Regions from separate parts of the Serratia fonticola genome, predicted to be linked through region 2. Evidence: predicted binding sites of a transcription regulator. Region 2 holds the regulator's gene; the other holds the start of a gene.
What was found. Region 2 encodes CRP, which controls carbon source genes, mostly activating them, when cyclic AMP is high. Its sites were predicted from a motif close to ATGTGANNNNNNTCACAT; they were not measured.
Positions count from the first base shown of each region.

Region 1: the regulator CRP is predicted to act here: its motif matches at 4,820-4,837, upstream of WN53_RS16955 (ABC-F family ATPase).

Region 1 is NZ_CP011254.1:3,795,262-3,802,434, reverse strand. It holds gene moeA (molybdopterin molybdotransferase MoeA) at 1-1,229, shown strand, start outside; gene moeB (molybdopterin-synthase adenylyltransferase MoeB) at 1,232-1,993, shown strand; gene WN53_RS16960 (YdhT family protein) at 2,284-2,967, shown strand; gene WN53_RS16955 (ABC-F family ATPase) at 3,201-4,793, opposite strand; gene WN53_RS16950 (hypothetical protein) at 5,173-5,832, opposite strand; gene cynR (transcriptional regulator CynR) at 6,206-7,090, opposite strand.
Region 2 is NZ_CP011254.1:1,353,278-1,360,450, reverse strand. It holds gene argD (bifunctional acetylornithine/succinyldiaminopimelate transaminase) at 1-1,101, shown strand, start outside; gene WN53_RS06055 (YccS/YhfK family putative transporter) at 1,133-3,208, opposite strand; gene crp (cAMP-activated global transcriptional regulator CRP) at 3,265-3,897, opposite strand; gene WN53_RS06045 (OsmC family protein) at 4,279-4,686, shown strand; gene WN53_RS06040 (LysR substrate-binding domain-containing protein) at 4,689-5,597, opposite strand; gene WN53_RS06035 (MFS transporter) at 5,790-6,989, shown strand; gene WN53_RS06030 (amidohydrolase) at 6,986-7,173, shown strand, end outside.

The sequences.
Region 1 (7,173 bases), 2.4 Mb from region 2:
GTCATACTTCTGACCTCATTTCTCTTGAGCAGGCACTGGAGAAAATGCTCTCCCAGATCGCGCCACTGCAACAGAGCGAATCTATCGCCTTGACCAGCGCAGCCGGACGCATTACTGCCACCCCGGTGGTCTCCCCTATCGATGTCCCGCCCTTCGCCAACTCGGCGATGGACGGCTACGCGGTACGTCTCAGTGACCTGAACGGCAACTCTCCGTTACCGGTAGCGGGTAAAGCCTTTGCCGGTGCACCGTTTACGGATGCCTGGCCTGCCAACACCTGCGTACGCATCATGACCGGAGCGCCAATTCCAGCCGGTGCGGATGCGGTGATCATGCAAGAACAGGCTGAAGTAACCGAGGCTGGAGTGCGTTTCAACGCCCCGGTAACCGCTGGGCAAAATATCCGTTTGGCGGGTGAAGATATCCTTCGTGGGGCGAGCGTGCTGCCCGCCGGGATCACGTTGGGGGCCGCACAGTTGCCGTTACTAGCTTCATTGGGCGTGGCCGATGTGCGGGTGATGCGTAAATTGAAGGTGGCGGTATTCTCCACCGGTGACGAATTACAGCCGGTCGGCCAGCCGCTACAAGCCGGGCAGATCTACGACACCAACCGCTTTGCCGTACGCCTGATGCTGGAACAGCTCGGCTGCACGGTGATCGATCTGGGGATTATTCGTGATAATCAGGAAGCATTACGCGCGGCGTTTATCCAGGCGGATAGCGAGGCCGACGTGGTGATCAGCAGCGGCGGCGTTTCCGTTGGTGAAGCCGATTACACCAAGCAGATGCTGGATGAACTCGGCAAAGTCAGCTTCTGGAAGCTGGCCATCAAACCGGGCAAACCTTTTGCTTTCGGCAAGCTCCAGCACGCCTGGTTCTGTGGCCTACCTGGCAACCCGGTCTCTGCGGCTTTGACCTTCTATCAACTGGTGCAACCGCTGCTGGCCAAGCTGGCCGGTCACACCGAATGGCAACTGCCACCCCGCCTGAAAGCTCGCGCCCTGACGCCACTGAAAAAGTCGCCGGGTCGCCTCGATTTCCAGCGCGGCATCTTCACCAGCAATGCCCAGGGCGAGCTGGAAGTGAGCACCACTGGCCATCAGGGTTCCCATGTGTTTAGCTCATTCAGCCAGGGTAACTGCTTTATCGTGCTGGAGCGTGAACGTGGCTCGGTAGCCGCTGGAGAGACAGTAGAGATCGAACCTTTCAATGCGTTGCTGAGGAACTGAACATGCTGCCGGAATTAACCGATGCACAAGCGCTGCGCTACAACCGCCAGATCGTACTGCGGGGTTTCGACTTCGACGGTCAGGAAAAGCTGCAGGCGGCGCACGTGCTGATCGTTGGGCTTGGCGGGCTGGGCTGTGCGGCGGCGCCTTATTTGGCTGCCGCTGGCGTAGGCCATCTGACGCTGGTTGATTTCGACACGGTTTCCCTCTCCAATCTACAGCGCCAGATCCTGCACCGGGATGATCGCATTGGTATGGCGAAGGTCGAATCTGCCCGCATTGAGCTGAGCTCCATCAATCCTCATATCCGTATTGATACCCTGGACACACAGCTGGATGACGAGCAAATGGCGGCGCAGATTGCCGCCTGCGACGTGGTGCTGGACTGTACCGATAACGTGGCAACCCGCGATCTGCTCAACCGCCTGTGCCATGCACAGCGTAAACCGCTGGTCTCAGGGGCTGCCATCCGTATGGAGGGCCAGCTCAGCGTCTTTACCTATCAGCCGGAACAGCCCTGTTATCGCTGCCTGAGCAGGCTGTTTGGGGAAAATGCGCTGACCTGCGTTGAGGCTGGCGTGATGGCGCCTTTAGTCGGCACTATCGGTACGCTGCAGGCGATGGAAGCCATCAAGCTGTTGGCAAACTATGGCCAGCCTTTGGTAGGGAAGTTGTTGATGTTTGATGCGATGAGCATGCAGTTCCGGGAGATGAAGCTGCCGAAGGATCCGCGGTGTGAAGTGTGTAGCGGCAACCCCTTGTAGACATTCGCTAAATCAAAAACATAGCGATGCAGCTCAAATGTAACTGTATTTATCCCCACCTCCCTAAAGCCCTCCCTCCAACCCGCATATGGCGTGTCTTACACGCCAACAAAACCTACTGGAAAAACCTCAGCGGTACGCCCATTACACAGCGCAGTGGCACCACAGATACAATCTCATGACTGTGGATGTCCTGCCATCCACAGCACAATGTAAATGCCGAGAGTTTAAGCCGGGTATATGGAATATTAGCCACACACCAAATTCACCATTACCTAAAAGGAAATATTATGTCTAGTGTTAATTCACCTATCGAAGGCACCATCATGATTGCAGGTACTCTGTATGGTGGTGTCGCTTTCTCTCAAGACAATCAGAATGTCGTTGGCAAATCCAGCCCGGTAAATATCGTACATTGTGGCAATAACGCAATGGTATACGATGATGTTGTTTCCGCCACCGACGACGTTGACTTCCCCAACATCGGTGGAAGAATAGCAACAACGGGCGAAAACTCGTACATTACAGGCGGCAACGAGTCGTTGACCTCGGCATTGGGTTCTTCTTCTTCTATCATGCTTGGATATCTCTACCCTGACGTAGAACAATTGACATTAACACAAGCCGTTGCCGTTACTGCTAATACAAATGGCACTATTAAAACAGCGGGCTATGTGGATAATTCTGTTTTAATGGCAGCTGGAGATACAAGCCAGATTATTGATCGTGGTAACAACAACGTACTCTTCTCCTCTGGAGCGGATAACACCATTCAGTCCGATGGTGGAAGCGGTGCTGTTATTTTTACCGCAAAAAACCCCCGCTATTTTACCCTCAATGAGCAAGGTGTTGCGGCTATTACCTGGCATGATGGTATTCGTACTCGCGTCACCGTTATTTACGAAGGGGAAAATGGAATCGAAAAAGGTGAGATGTATCGCCTGGATGAAAACGGCAGTGTCGTTGCCGTCTGATTAAGTACTCGATGAGTATAAGAACCGCCTTATTGAAGTGAATTCCATTTATTGGACACTTTATCTGGCGGTTTTTTGCGATTGTGTACGCGGTAAAACGTAGGGCTCTATTATCTCCCGTGTTTCATTCAGCGTTTTGAACTGCCAAAGCACCCGAAAACCACGTTTTTCAGGTGTTTGTCATCATAATGATGGGCCGTTTTATCGACCCATATTCTTCAGCAAGTACCGGATCAGTTGATACCCTGGCTACGCAGATAGTCTTCGTAGTTGCCGGTAAAGTCGATCACCTTGTTCGGGGTCATTTCAAGAACACGGGTGGCCAACGAGCTAACGAACTCACGGTCGTGGGAAACGAAGATCAGGGTGCCTTCATACATTTCCAACGCCATGTTCAGTGACTCGATGGATTCCATATCCATGTGGTTGGTCGGTTCATCCATGATCAGGATGTTCGGACGCTGCATCATGATCTTGCCGAACAGCATACGGCCCTTCTCACCACCGGAAAGCACTTTTACGCGCTTCTTGATATCGTCCTGGCTGAACAACAGGCGGCCAAGAATGCTGCGTACCGCCTGCTCATCGTCCTTTTCCTGCTTCCACTGGCTCATCCAGTCGAACACGCTCAGGGTTTCATCAAACTCGTATTCGTGATCCTGTGCGTAGTAACCGATCTTGGCGTTTTCGGACCATTTCACGGTGCCGTGATCCGGCTGCAGGTCACCCACCAGCGTTTTCAGCAGGGTGGATTTACCGATACCGTTGGCACCCAGGATCGCCACTTTCTCGCCCACTTCAACCATCAGGTTGAGTTTGCTGAACAGCGGGCCGTTGTCGAAGCCTTTGGCCAGCGCTTCCACTTCCAGCGCGTTACGGAACAGCTTCTTGTCCTGCTCAAAACGGATGAACGGGTTCTGACGGCTGGAGGCTTTCACCTCTTCCAACTGGATCTTGTCAATCTGGCGGGCACGAGAGGTAGCCTGCTTGGATTTTGAGGCGTTGGCGCTGAAGCGGCTAACGAAGGACTGCAATTCGTTAATCTGTGCCTTCTTCTTGGCGTTATCAGACATCAGGCGCTCACGAGCCTGGGTAGCCGCCGTCATGTATTCGTCGTAGTTGCCTGGGTAGACACGCAGTTCGCCGTAGTCCAGATCCGCCATGTGGGTACAAACCATGTTCAGGAAGTGACGGTCGTGCGAAATGATGATCATGGTGCTGTTACGCTCGTTCAGCACCTGCTCCAGCCAGCGAATGGTATCGATGTCCAGGTTGTTCGTTGGTTCGTCGAGCAGCAGGATTTCCGGATCGGAGAACAGGGCCTGAGCCAACAGAACACGCAGTTTGAAGCCGGGAGCGATCTCGCTCATCGGGCCATAATGCTGTTCTACCGGAATACCTACGCCGAGCAGCAACTCACCGGCACGTGCTTCTGCGGTGTAGCCGTCCATCTCGCCATAGGCCACTTCCAGATCGGCCACTTTATAGCCGTCTTCTTCGCTCATCTCCGCCATGGCGTAGATGCGGTCACGCTCTTCCTTCACCGCCCACAGTTCGGTGTGGCCCATGATCACGGTGTCCAGCACGCTGAACTGTTCAAAAGCGAACTGATCCTGGCGCAGTTTACCCAGGCGCTCATTCGGATCCAGGAACACGTTACCGCCGCTCGGCGCCAGATCGCCACCGAGGATTTTCATGAACGTCGATTTACCGCAGCCGTTGGCTCCGATCAGACCATAGCGGTTACCGCCGCCAAATTTGACAGAGATGTTTTCAAACAACGGCTTACTGCCGAACTGCATAGTGATGTTGTTAGTGCTTAACACAGCGCTCGCTCTTAATTTGATTGGGAATGTGATTTGGCGCGCATTATGCCATAACGGCGGTCAGAGATCGCGAGGATTTTTGGTTGATTTTTGAGCACGGGTCAGCATTAACCGTAATGCGGACAATAACCATACAAAGCACAATGTCATAACAGCACTTATCTTTGATTATTAGTCTGCCACGAGTAATGCAGGCTAATAATTTTTATCAATGGGTATAATATAAGTTAATGCGATTGAAACAATTATTGTGCCACTGATGTAAAGCACCCTCTCCATTATTGTGTCAAAATGAAAAAAGAAATACACGCATAGTAGAAAACAGATGGAGCCTAGCAAGTGAATCAAAGTGTTTGCTATAGTGAAACACACTTTGTCTTTAAGTTTTTTTCCCATTTAGCTCTTTCTCAACAAGTGATACTATTTTATTAAACGGTTCTTGCCCCTGTTTCTGTCTAACAGAGAGCGCATCAATAAACGGATCAACAAATGGTTGAATCAAGAAATAAAGAAAGTCTAAATCACCTTTATGTCTGAGAGCATAGTACACTGAGAGATTTTTATCTTTCAACTCTTCTGACTTGTAAATGCTTCTTGTCGCTAGGCCACCAGTCAACAAAATAGTGCTAACTGTGCTAATTCTAAACGCTAACAGTCTAGAGTAGACGGCTGTTTTAAGAATTATATTTGCTAATTTACCACTAAGATATGCATTTGTTATCATCCTTCCTGCTATAGAGCCAACAGTTTTTGCATAAATTGAATCTTGTGTTTCTTTAGATGCGTTTTTATCAAATTCATCAAGTACGGTTTTAATGCTTTCTACTAGGTTTTCATTCTCAAGTATACCGCACTTAATAGCTTTCATCATTCGCATCGTGTCACCTTGATTGCGAGATCTATTCTCCGTGTCAATATATCCATAAGCAAGATAACCAAAATCAATAGGTACGCTTGCTACTCCGTGTGCTAGTCCTACGAGCATCTCTGGCGTCAGTATCACCTGCACTATTCGCTTAGCTATTGCTTGATATTCCATATCATCCCCTTTTGACGCAGCCATCATACAATATGATTAATGTGTTATCAATCTGCATCATGCCCCATGAATAAATGGGGCGTTATACATAAAAAAGCATAGCCCTGTATTCATGAAAGTCCTAAGTGGGCGCAGCATGCAGCGCCCCTACAAAAGGTAGCTGGTTGAGGAATGTTACAGGTGATTTTATATTTATAACTTATTTATTCGAATAAGAATTCCACATCTATAAAACCATAAAAATAATGATCCAGGGTATTTTAAGTTCCACTGCTAGTAAATTCGCGTGTTGGCGTTCTGCATCATCCCCACCTGCTGCACCATTACGCTCAGCTATTTAGATGTTCTCCCCCTGAGATCCGCCATCCGCACCTTAAATTTCCAATGTCCGCTCATGCAGCATTTCAATAAATGCCCGTGAAGCGGCGCTGCGGTAACCCTCTTTGCGTTGCAGCACCACGGCGTGGCGCTCGGGCATGGGAACCGACAGCTTGATAGGCAGCAGCAGCGGATTACTCCGTGCGATGGCCTGCGGCAGAATGGTCGCGAACTGGCCGTGGCGAACAATCTCGACGATGCCGCTAATCGCATTCGCCTCCATGGCAACCTGAGGATAAATCGCGTGCTGCTGGAAATATTCATCTACATAATGACGCGTGGCGAAGTCGCCGTTGAGTAGCACCAACGGCACCTGTTGCACCTCTGCTACGCTCAAGGCGGCGCGGCGCTTGGCAAGCTGATGCCCCTTCCCTATCATCAGTTGCAGCCGCTCCGTGAACAACCTGGCAGCGGCTATATCCGCAGAGTGAACCGGCTCGAAGGCAATCCCCAGATCCAATTGGTCATCGCACAATAACGCCTCCATCTTATCCTGCGTCATCTCACGGATGTTCAGCGTAATCCCCGGGTAGCGCCGGAAAAAGCCGTCGACCAACGGTCCAATCAGGTAGGAGGTAAAGGTCGGCGTCATCGCCAAACGCAGGTTACCGCGTTCCAACGTCGCGACATCCTGAATGGCCCGCTTGCCAGCCTCCAGATCCTGTAATGCTAGTCGGGCATAGCGCATCCATGCCTGACCCGCATCGGTGAGTTGCACCCTACGCCCGGAACGGTCGAACAGCTCTACCTGTAACGTCTCTTCCAACTGTTTGATCTGCTGTGACAAGGTCGGCTGAGAAACATGCAGCACCTCCGCCGCCCGGGTGAAGTTCCCCTGCTCCGCCACCGCCAGAAAGTAACGTATGTGCCGCAGTAACATAACGCCTCAACTATTAGTTATCCCTATCGTGACGATTATAAATGAGTCTTGGAACCTATAGCTAGAAAAGTCCATTCTTGCCT
Region 2 (7,173 bases):
GGGAAAGAGTATATCGACTTCTCTGGTGGTATCGCGGTGACTGCGTTGGGGCACTGCCATCCGGCACTGGTTGAGGCTTTAAAGCAGCAGGGCGAAACCTTATGGCATACCAGCAACGTGTTCACCAATGAGCCCGCGCTGCGCCTGGCCAGCAAATTGATCGCTGCCACCTTCGCCGACCGGGTGTTTTTCGCCAATTCCGGTGCGGAGGCTAACGAAGCGGCTTTCAAGCTCGCTCGTCATTACGCCATCACCCGTCATAGCCCGTATAAGACCAAGATTATCGCGTTTAATAACGCTTTCCATGGCCGTACGCTGTTCACCGTTTCCGTGGGTGGACAGCCAAAATATTCCGACGGTTTTGGGCCGAAACCGGCCGATATCGTACATGTGCCCTTCAACGATCTGGCCGCAGTGAAAGCGGTGATGGACGATCACACCTGTGCGGTAGTGATGGAGCCTATCCAGGGCGAAGGGGGTATTACCGCCGCCGATCCTGTCTTCCTCAAGGGCGTACGTGAACTCTGCGACCAACATCAGGCGCTGCTGGTCTTTGATGAAGTGCAAAGCGGTATGGGCCGCAGCGGCAAGCTGTTTACCTATATGCATTACGGCATTACGCCAGACATCCTCACCACCGCCAAAGCGCTGGGCGGCGGTTTCCCGGTGAGTGCGATGCTGACTACCGAAGAGATCGCCTCGGTGATGCAGGTTGGCACTCACGGTACTACCTACGGCGGCAACCCACTGGCCTGTGCAGTGGCAGAGGCAGCGTTGGACGTGATCAACACGCCAGAGGTACTAAGCGGGATTGAGCAGCGTCGTGGGCTGTTTGTTCAGGCTTTGCAGGAGATCGGTAAGAAATACGATGTGTTCAGCGATATTCGTGGCATGGGGCTGTTGATTGGCGCGGAACTGAAAGCGGGCTATCACGGCAAAGCGCGCGATTTTCTCACTGCAGCTGCCGCCCGCGGTTTGATGATCCTCAACGCTGGGCCAAACGTGATCCGTTTTGCCCCTTCGTTAGTGGTTGAGCTGAAGGATATCGACGAAGGCATGGCGCTGTTCGAATTGGCCGTACAGGATGTGATTAACGGCTAATCAAGTCTGCGGGGCTGCGGTCCCGCTAACCTCAGCTTTCCCGCAGTTTGCGCTTCAGCCAGATCCCATGGTGTGGGCGCTGGCGCCACGCCAGTGACGAGATGGTATGCATCACGGTCAGGTGAGAAAGGATCCGCCGCAGGTGGCGTTCCATCTCGGTGACCGGCATGTCCGGATGCAGGTCCGGCGGCTGCATGATGCTGTTGCTGGTACTCGGGCCGTCATATTCCAACCGCTGCTGGCAGCTCTGCAAGGCGATTTCACAGGTCTGCAGATACTCCTGAGCCAGCTTTGGCGTCAGCATATAGTGCTCGCGCGCCAGAATGGTCATCGCATTCAGGTGTTCAACAATAAACTGGTTATGGGTGATCCACAGCCGCATATCTGCCAGATAATTCGATTCAAACCCCGGTTCCTGCATCGCCTGATTGAGCGAGGTAAACAGGGCATTATGCGCCTGATTGACCTGCATACGCGTGTAGGCCAGTTCGCTGGGGTCCGGTTCCTGTTCTTCCAACAATAAGCGCAGTGCTGTCTGATCGTGCTCCAGAGCCTGATGGGCGTTTTTACGCAGCAGGCCACTCTGCCACTGCGGCCATAGCCAGATCGTGCCGCCAAACACCAGTACGCAGCCGATAAGGGTATCAATCAGGCGTGGAACCAGGAAATGGGTACCGTTCAGCGCCAAGAGCTGCAAAGTATAGACGGCGGTCACGGTGAAGCCCATCACCGCCAACCCGTAGTTTTTCCGCAAGATCAGATAGGCCGCCAGGGTGATCGCCAACATGATGCTCAGCGTCACGTTCTCCGGCATCTGTAGTTGTAACAGCCCGGCGGCAATTACCAACCCGGCCAACGTGCCGAGGGCACGGTGCTGGATCCTCACCCGCGTGGCGTTATAGCCGTTTTGGCTGACCAGCATGATGGTCAGCAAGATCCAATAGGGTTTTGGCAGGTTGAACAGCATGCCCAGGCTGCTGCCTGCCGCAAGAATGACCCCCAGCCTGGCGGCGTTGCGCAGGGCGTTGGATTTAAACGACAGATAGCTCACCACCGCAGGCCAAAACGGCAACCGTGACTGGTTGGCCATCAGATTGCGGCGGTACAGTGGGTGCTGGGTACGCAGCAGGCGCGCGATGCGGCTGAAGTGGTAATAGCAGAACTGGCCAACCGGGTTATCGGCGTGCTGTGAGGCTACTTTTTCCAGCGCCGCCAGCTCATTCTTCATACTGAAACGCGCAGAGTGCCGATGATAGAGAATATCGTCGGCCACCACCCGCAGGCGCGTGGCGATCACCTGGGCGTTGCGGCGGATAATCGCTTCGGCCTGGCTTTGCTCCACCAGTTTTTGCACTTCTTCCGGCAGATGCAGGCTGACGGTGATGTGCTCCTGCAAATCGAGCGCCACCTGAAACGTACGTTGCAGGCGCTTTTGCTCCAGGTTATTGGCATGGGGCAGGAAATTCAGCTGTTGGTATAGCAGACTGATCAGATCCATTACTTTCTGCTGGCGTTGCAACAGCGGCGGCAGGGCAGTTTCTGGATCGGTATGCTGCGTCAGTAATGAGTATTTGGCTTCAAAATAGTCGGCCAGCTGCATATACAACTGGCTTAGGGATTCGCGCATCGGCTGCTCTTTCCACAGCTTGAACCAGGCCCAGGTAAACAGCCCGTACCAGGCGGTGCCGACGATATACAGTAAAGGGGCGTGCCAGATTGGCACGGTACCTACCATGCTGAGGGAAAAGATGGCGGCAACCAGTGCGGCTGGCAGCAGGCGTGCATGCAGCGGGCTGATTTCTCCGCTGACGCCGAGCAACAGCGCCATTCCCAGCATCAGCAAGGGTAGTGGTAGATCCCACAGTAGGGCTTGTTGCAGCAGAAGGCTGCTGAGTGCGAACAGGGAGCCGCCTACAACCAGGCGTTTGAAAAAGCGTTTGTGTGGCGTATCCAGCCCGGCAATGTTGCAGCAGGCGGGCACCAACGAGAACAGCATGCCGAGTTGCAGGTTGCCAATCAACAAACCAAACGCCACCGGCAGGCACAACACCAGCGTTTGCCGCAGTGCGTAGTTGACTTCCGGGTGGTAGATCAGGCGGCGCCACATGGTTGGCTATTCAGTAGGTAAAGAAACGGCGCATTGCTGCACCGTTTCCCTGGGGATTAACGCGTACCGTACACGACAATGGTTTTGCCGTGCGCGGAGATCAGGTTTTGATCTTCGAGCATTTTCAAAATACGACCGACGGTTTCACGTGAGCAACCGACGATTTGGCCAATTTCCTGGCGGGTGATTTTGATCTGCATACCGTCTGGGTGAGTCATGGCATCAGGTTGTTTTGCCAGGTTCAGCAAGGTCTGTGCAATGCGGCCGGTAACGTCAAGGAAGGCGAGGTTACCCACTTTCTCTGAGGTGACTTGCAGGCGGTTAGCCATCTGTGCGGACAGGCGCATCAGGATATCCGGGTTAACCTGGATCAGTTGGCGGAATTTCTTGTAGGAAATTTCAGCCACTTCACAGGCAGTTTTGGCCCGTACCCAGGCGCTACGCTCCTGGCCTTCTTCAAATAATCCAAGCTCGCCGATGAAATCCCCCTGGTTAAGGTAGGACAGGATCATCTCTTTGCCTTCTTCATCTTTAATCAGCACCGCAACGGAGCCTTTGACGATGTAGTAAAGCGTTTCGGCCTTTTCACCTTGGTGAATCAGCGTACTCTTCGATGGATATTTGTGGATATGGCAATGAGACAGGAACCATTCGAGAGTCGGGTCTGTTTGCGGTTTGCCGAGAACCATTCGCTGTTATCCTCTGTTGTTATCGCTGCCTTGTATCACAGGGGTCAGAGTTCCCTGTAAAACGTGCTTATAGCCCGGTGTTTTAATTGTGGCTATCAACAGGTTTTGAGGCGTGTTATAGAAATACGCTTGTGCTCTAGCATATTAACTTGCAGGGAGAGCTGCAAGCTACATTCTGTTAACAAACCAATATAGGGGCCTTTCCTTGGACGTATCCCTGAAATCGGTGACCTGGAAAGAGTTATTGCGGCTCTGTTTGTAGCACAGAGTGAGGCGGGTGTCTTGTGTTGTCTCGCTTCAGCATGATTAGCATCAGGTTACGTTGCCAGAATGTATGCGAAAGCGTACCCTGTTTTTAAGAAATTAACCGGAGTGTGTAACATGCAGGCAAGAGTTAAGTGGGTAGAAGGACTGACATTCCTGGGTGAGTCTGCGTCCGGCCACCAGGTTTTGATGGATGGCAACGCGGGCGATAAAGCGCCAAGCCCGATGGAAATGGTGTTGATGTCCGTCGGCGGCTGTAGCGCCATCGATGTGGTGTCGATCCTGCAAAAAGGGCGTAACGATGTGCGTGACTGCGAGGTAAAACTGACCTCCGAGCGTCGTGAAGAAGCGCCACGTCTGTTTACCCATATCAATCTGCATTTTATTGTCACCGGCAAAGGGCTGACCGATAAGATTGTAGAGCGCGCGGTGGATCTTTCCGCCGAGAAATACTGCTCCGTCTCCTTGATGTTGGGTAAAGCCGCCAGCATCACCCACAGCTTCGAAATCCGCGAAGTGGCCTGATCCTACCAAGGGTAGCGCAGGCAGTGGGCACGCAATAAATCAAGAAATCGCCGTGCCGTCACGGTTAGCGGCGATTTCTGTGAATACAGCACGCAGTATTGAGCCTGCGGCAGCGTGTCGATAGGCAATGCCACCAGCCGATGCTGCAAATGGAACGGTGCACTCATCGCCCGCGCCACGATAGTCAAATAATCCGCCTCCAACACCATATTCAAGCCACAGGTCACCGAGTCCGAGCGAATGGGCGAACGACTCAATTGCTGATAGAAGGTGCCTAACACCGCGCGCAACTGCTGGTAATACCCCATATCGGTTTCCGGTAATAACCACTTGGCCTCACGCAGCTCGTCCAGCGAGGTGGCCTGCGCCAGTGGGTGCCCCTGGCGTGCGATAATGCAAAAAGAGGCGTTGAACAGCGGTTCACGCACCAGATCCTCCAGAGGCAGTTCCGGGCTGACGGTACCCACGGCAAAATCCAGGCGGCCTTCGCGCAATGCTGGCAGCAGCGTAGAAAGCTGCGCCTCGCGGATCAGGAGATTGGCCTGCGGAAACGGCTGTTTGAAGGCTTCGACCAGCTCCGGTAATACCGTGAGGGCGAGTAGCGAAGAGCAGCCGATGGCGACGTTGCCTTGTGAATGCTGATTCAACTGCTGGATCTCGTCGGCGGCGCGCTGCAATTCCTCCAGGATCAACTGCATTCGCAGGGCGAAGGCGCGGCCGGTTTCGGTCAGCGTCATTCCCTGACTGCTGCGATTGATCAACTGGGTTTCCAGGATCTGTTCCAGTTCACGGATGGTGCGGCTCACCGCCGGTTGAGATTGCTCCAGCGCGCGCGCCGCCCCGCGAATACTGCCACTGCGGATCACCTGCTGGAAGACTTTCAACTGCTGTAACTTCGGTAAATAGCGCATTCCCCACCCTATCAATAAAAAGCATCACCCCTTACAAAATTGTATCTTATGCCGCCCGGCAAAAGGCGATAATTTCAGCATGTTATTGTAAGTGACTGTTATTAAAACTATAAAGTGACCTGGATCACATTATTATACTACGCCCGCCACGCTGGTGGGCAGCCTGGGTGATAACTTAAAGGAATATCGGCGATGAAAAATCGTTCGCTAATGATTTTTTTGCTGTTTGTGGGCTATGTCGTGGTGTACATCGATAAAACCGTGATGGGTTTTGCGCTGTTACCTATCGAACGCGAGTTCAATCTACAGCCGGAACAGCTGGGCTACATTACCGGGATGTTTTTCCTGGCGTATTCCCTGTTCCAGATACCGGCGGGCTGGCTCAATGACCGCTTTGGTTTTAAGAAAGTGCTGTGCAGTTCGTTACTGCTGCTGGGGGGATTTGCCCTGTGCTTCGGCATTCTGGGGTTCGGCCTGGGCCTGCTGGTGACGTTCCGCTTCCTGTCGGGTATTGGCCACTCCGGCTATCCGTGTTCCTGTGCCAAGGCGGTAGTGGCGAATTTCCCACTGGAACAGCGCACCTTCGCGCAGTCCATTCTGCTGTCTTCCGCCGGGTTGGCGATGACCGTCGGTCCACTGGTCGCGGTCTACTGCCTGGATCACATCGGCTGGCGTGGGTCGTTCTCTGCACTTGGCCTGTTGGCATTCGTGATTGCCGCCTGCATCTTGTGGCTGGTTCCCAATCCGCCACAGGCAGCACCCGCCAAAGCTGGGGCAGCCGCTGCCAACTATAAGGCCCTGCTGAAAAACCCCATCGTGCTGCTGCTGTTTGTGGCGATTTTCTGTATCAACATCCCGTCGTACGGCCTGATGGCCTGGCTACCGAAATTTCTGGTACAGCAGCGCGGAATGCCGATTGACGTCTCCAGCATGGTGGTCGCCGCCGGTGGTCTGGGGATCTGGATCTCCTCACTCGGTACCGGCTGGCTGGTCGGGCGCTATCTGCAAGGGCGTGAGCCGTGGGTGATCTTCTTCAGTTCCCTGATCAGCGCCTTGTGCATCTGGCTGGTGTTTACCAGCGAATCGGCGCTGACGGCCAGCCTGTTCTTGTTCCTGGGCTATATCTTCCTGATGGCCTCGTTCGTCACGGTGTTTACTCTGCCGATGAAGCGCCTGCCTGCGGAAGTGATGGGGGCAGCGATGGGGCTGATAAACACCGGCGGCACTTTGGGTGGCTTTGTGGCCCCTATCGCCATGGGGTATTTGATCACCATCAGCCACAACTACATGACAACGTTTATCTTTTTGGCACTGGCTATGGTGGTTTCCGGGCTGGTGATCCTGCCATTGGCAGGTAAAGCGCGCCAACCGGCACTGAATCAAGGAGTATGAAAATGAACATTGAACAGCTGATTGCCGACGTGGAACAACAGGTATTGCAGTGGCGTCGCCACCTGCATGCCAATCCAGAGTTGTCATTTCAAGAGGCGCAGACGGCAGATTACATCGCTGCACAATTGGCCCACCTTGGCCCGTTGAAGATCTCACGCCCTACGCCAAATAGCGTAGTGGCCGA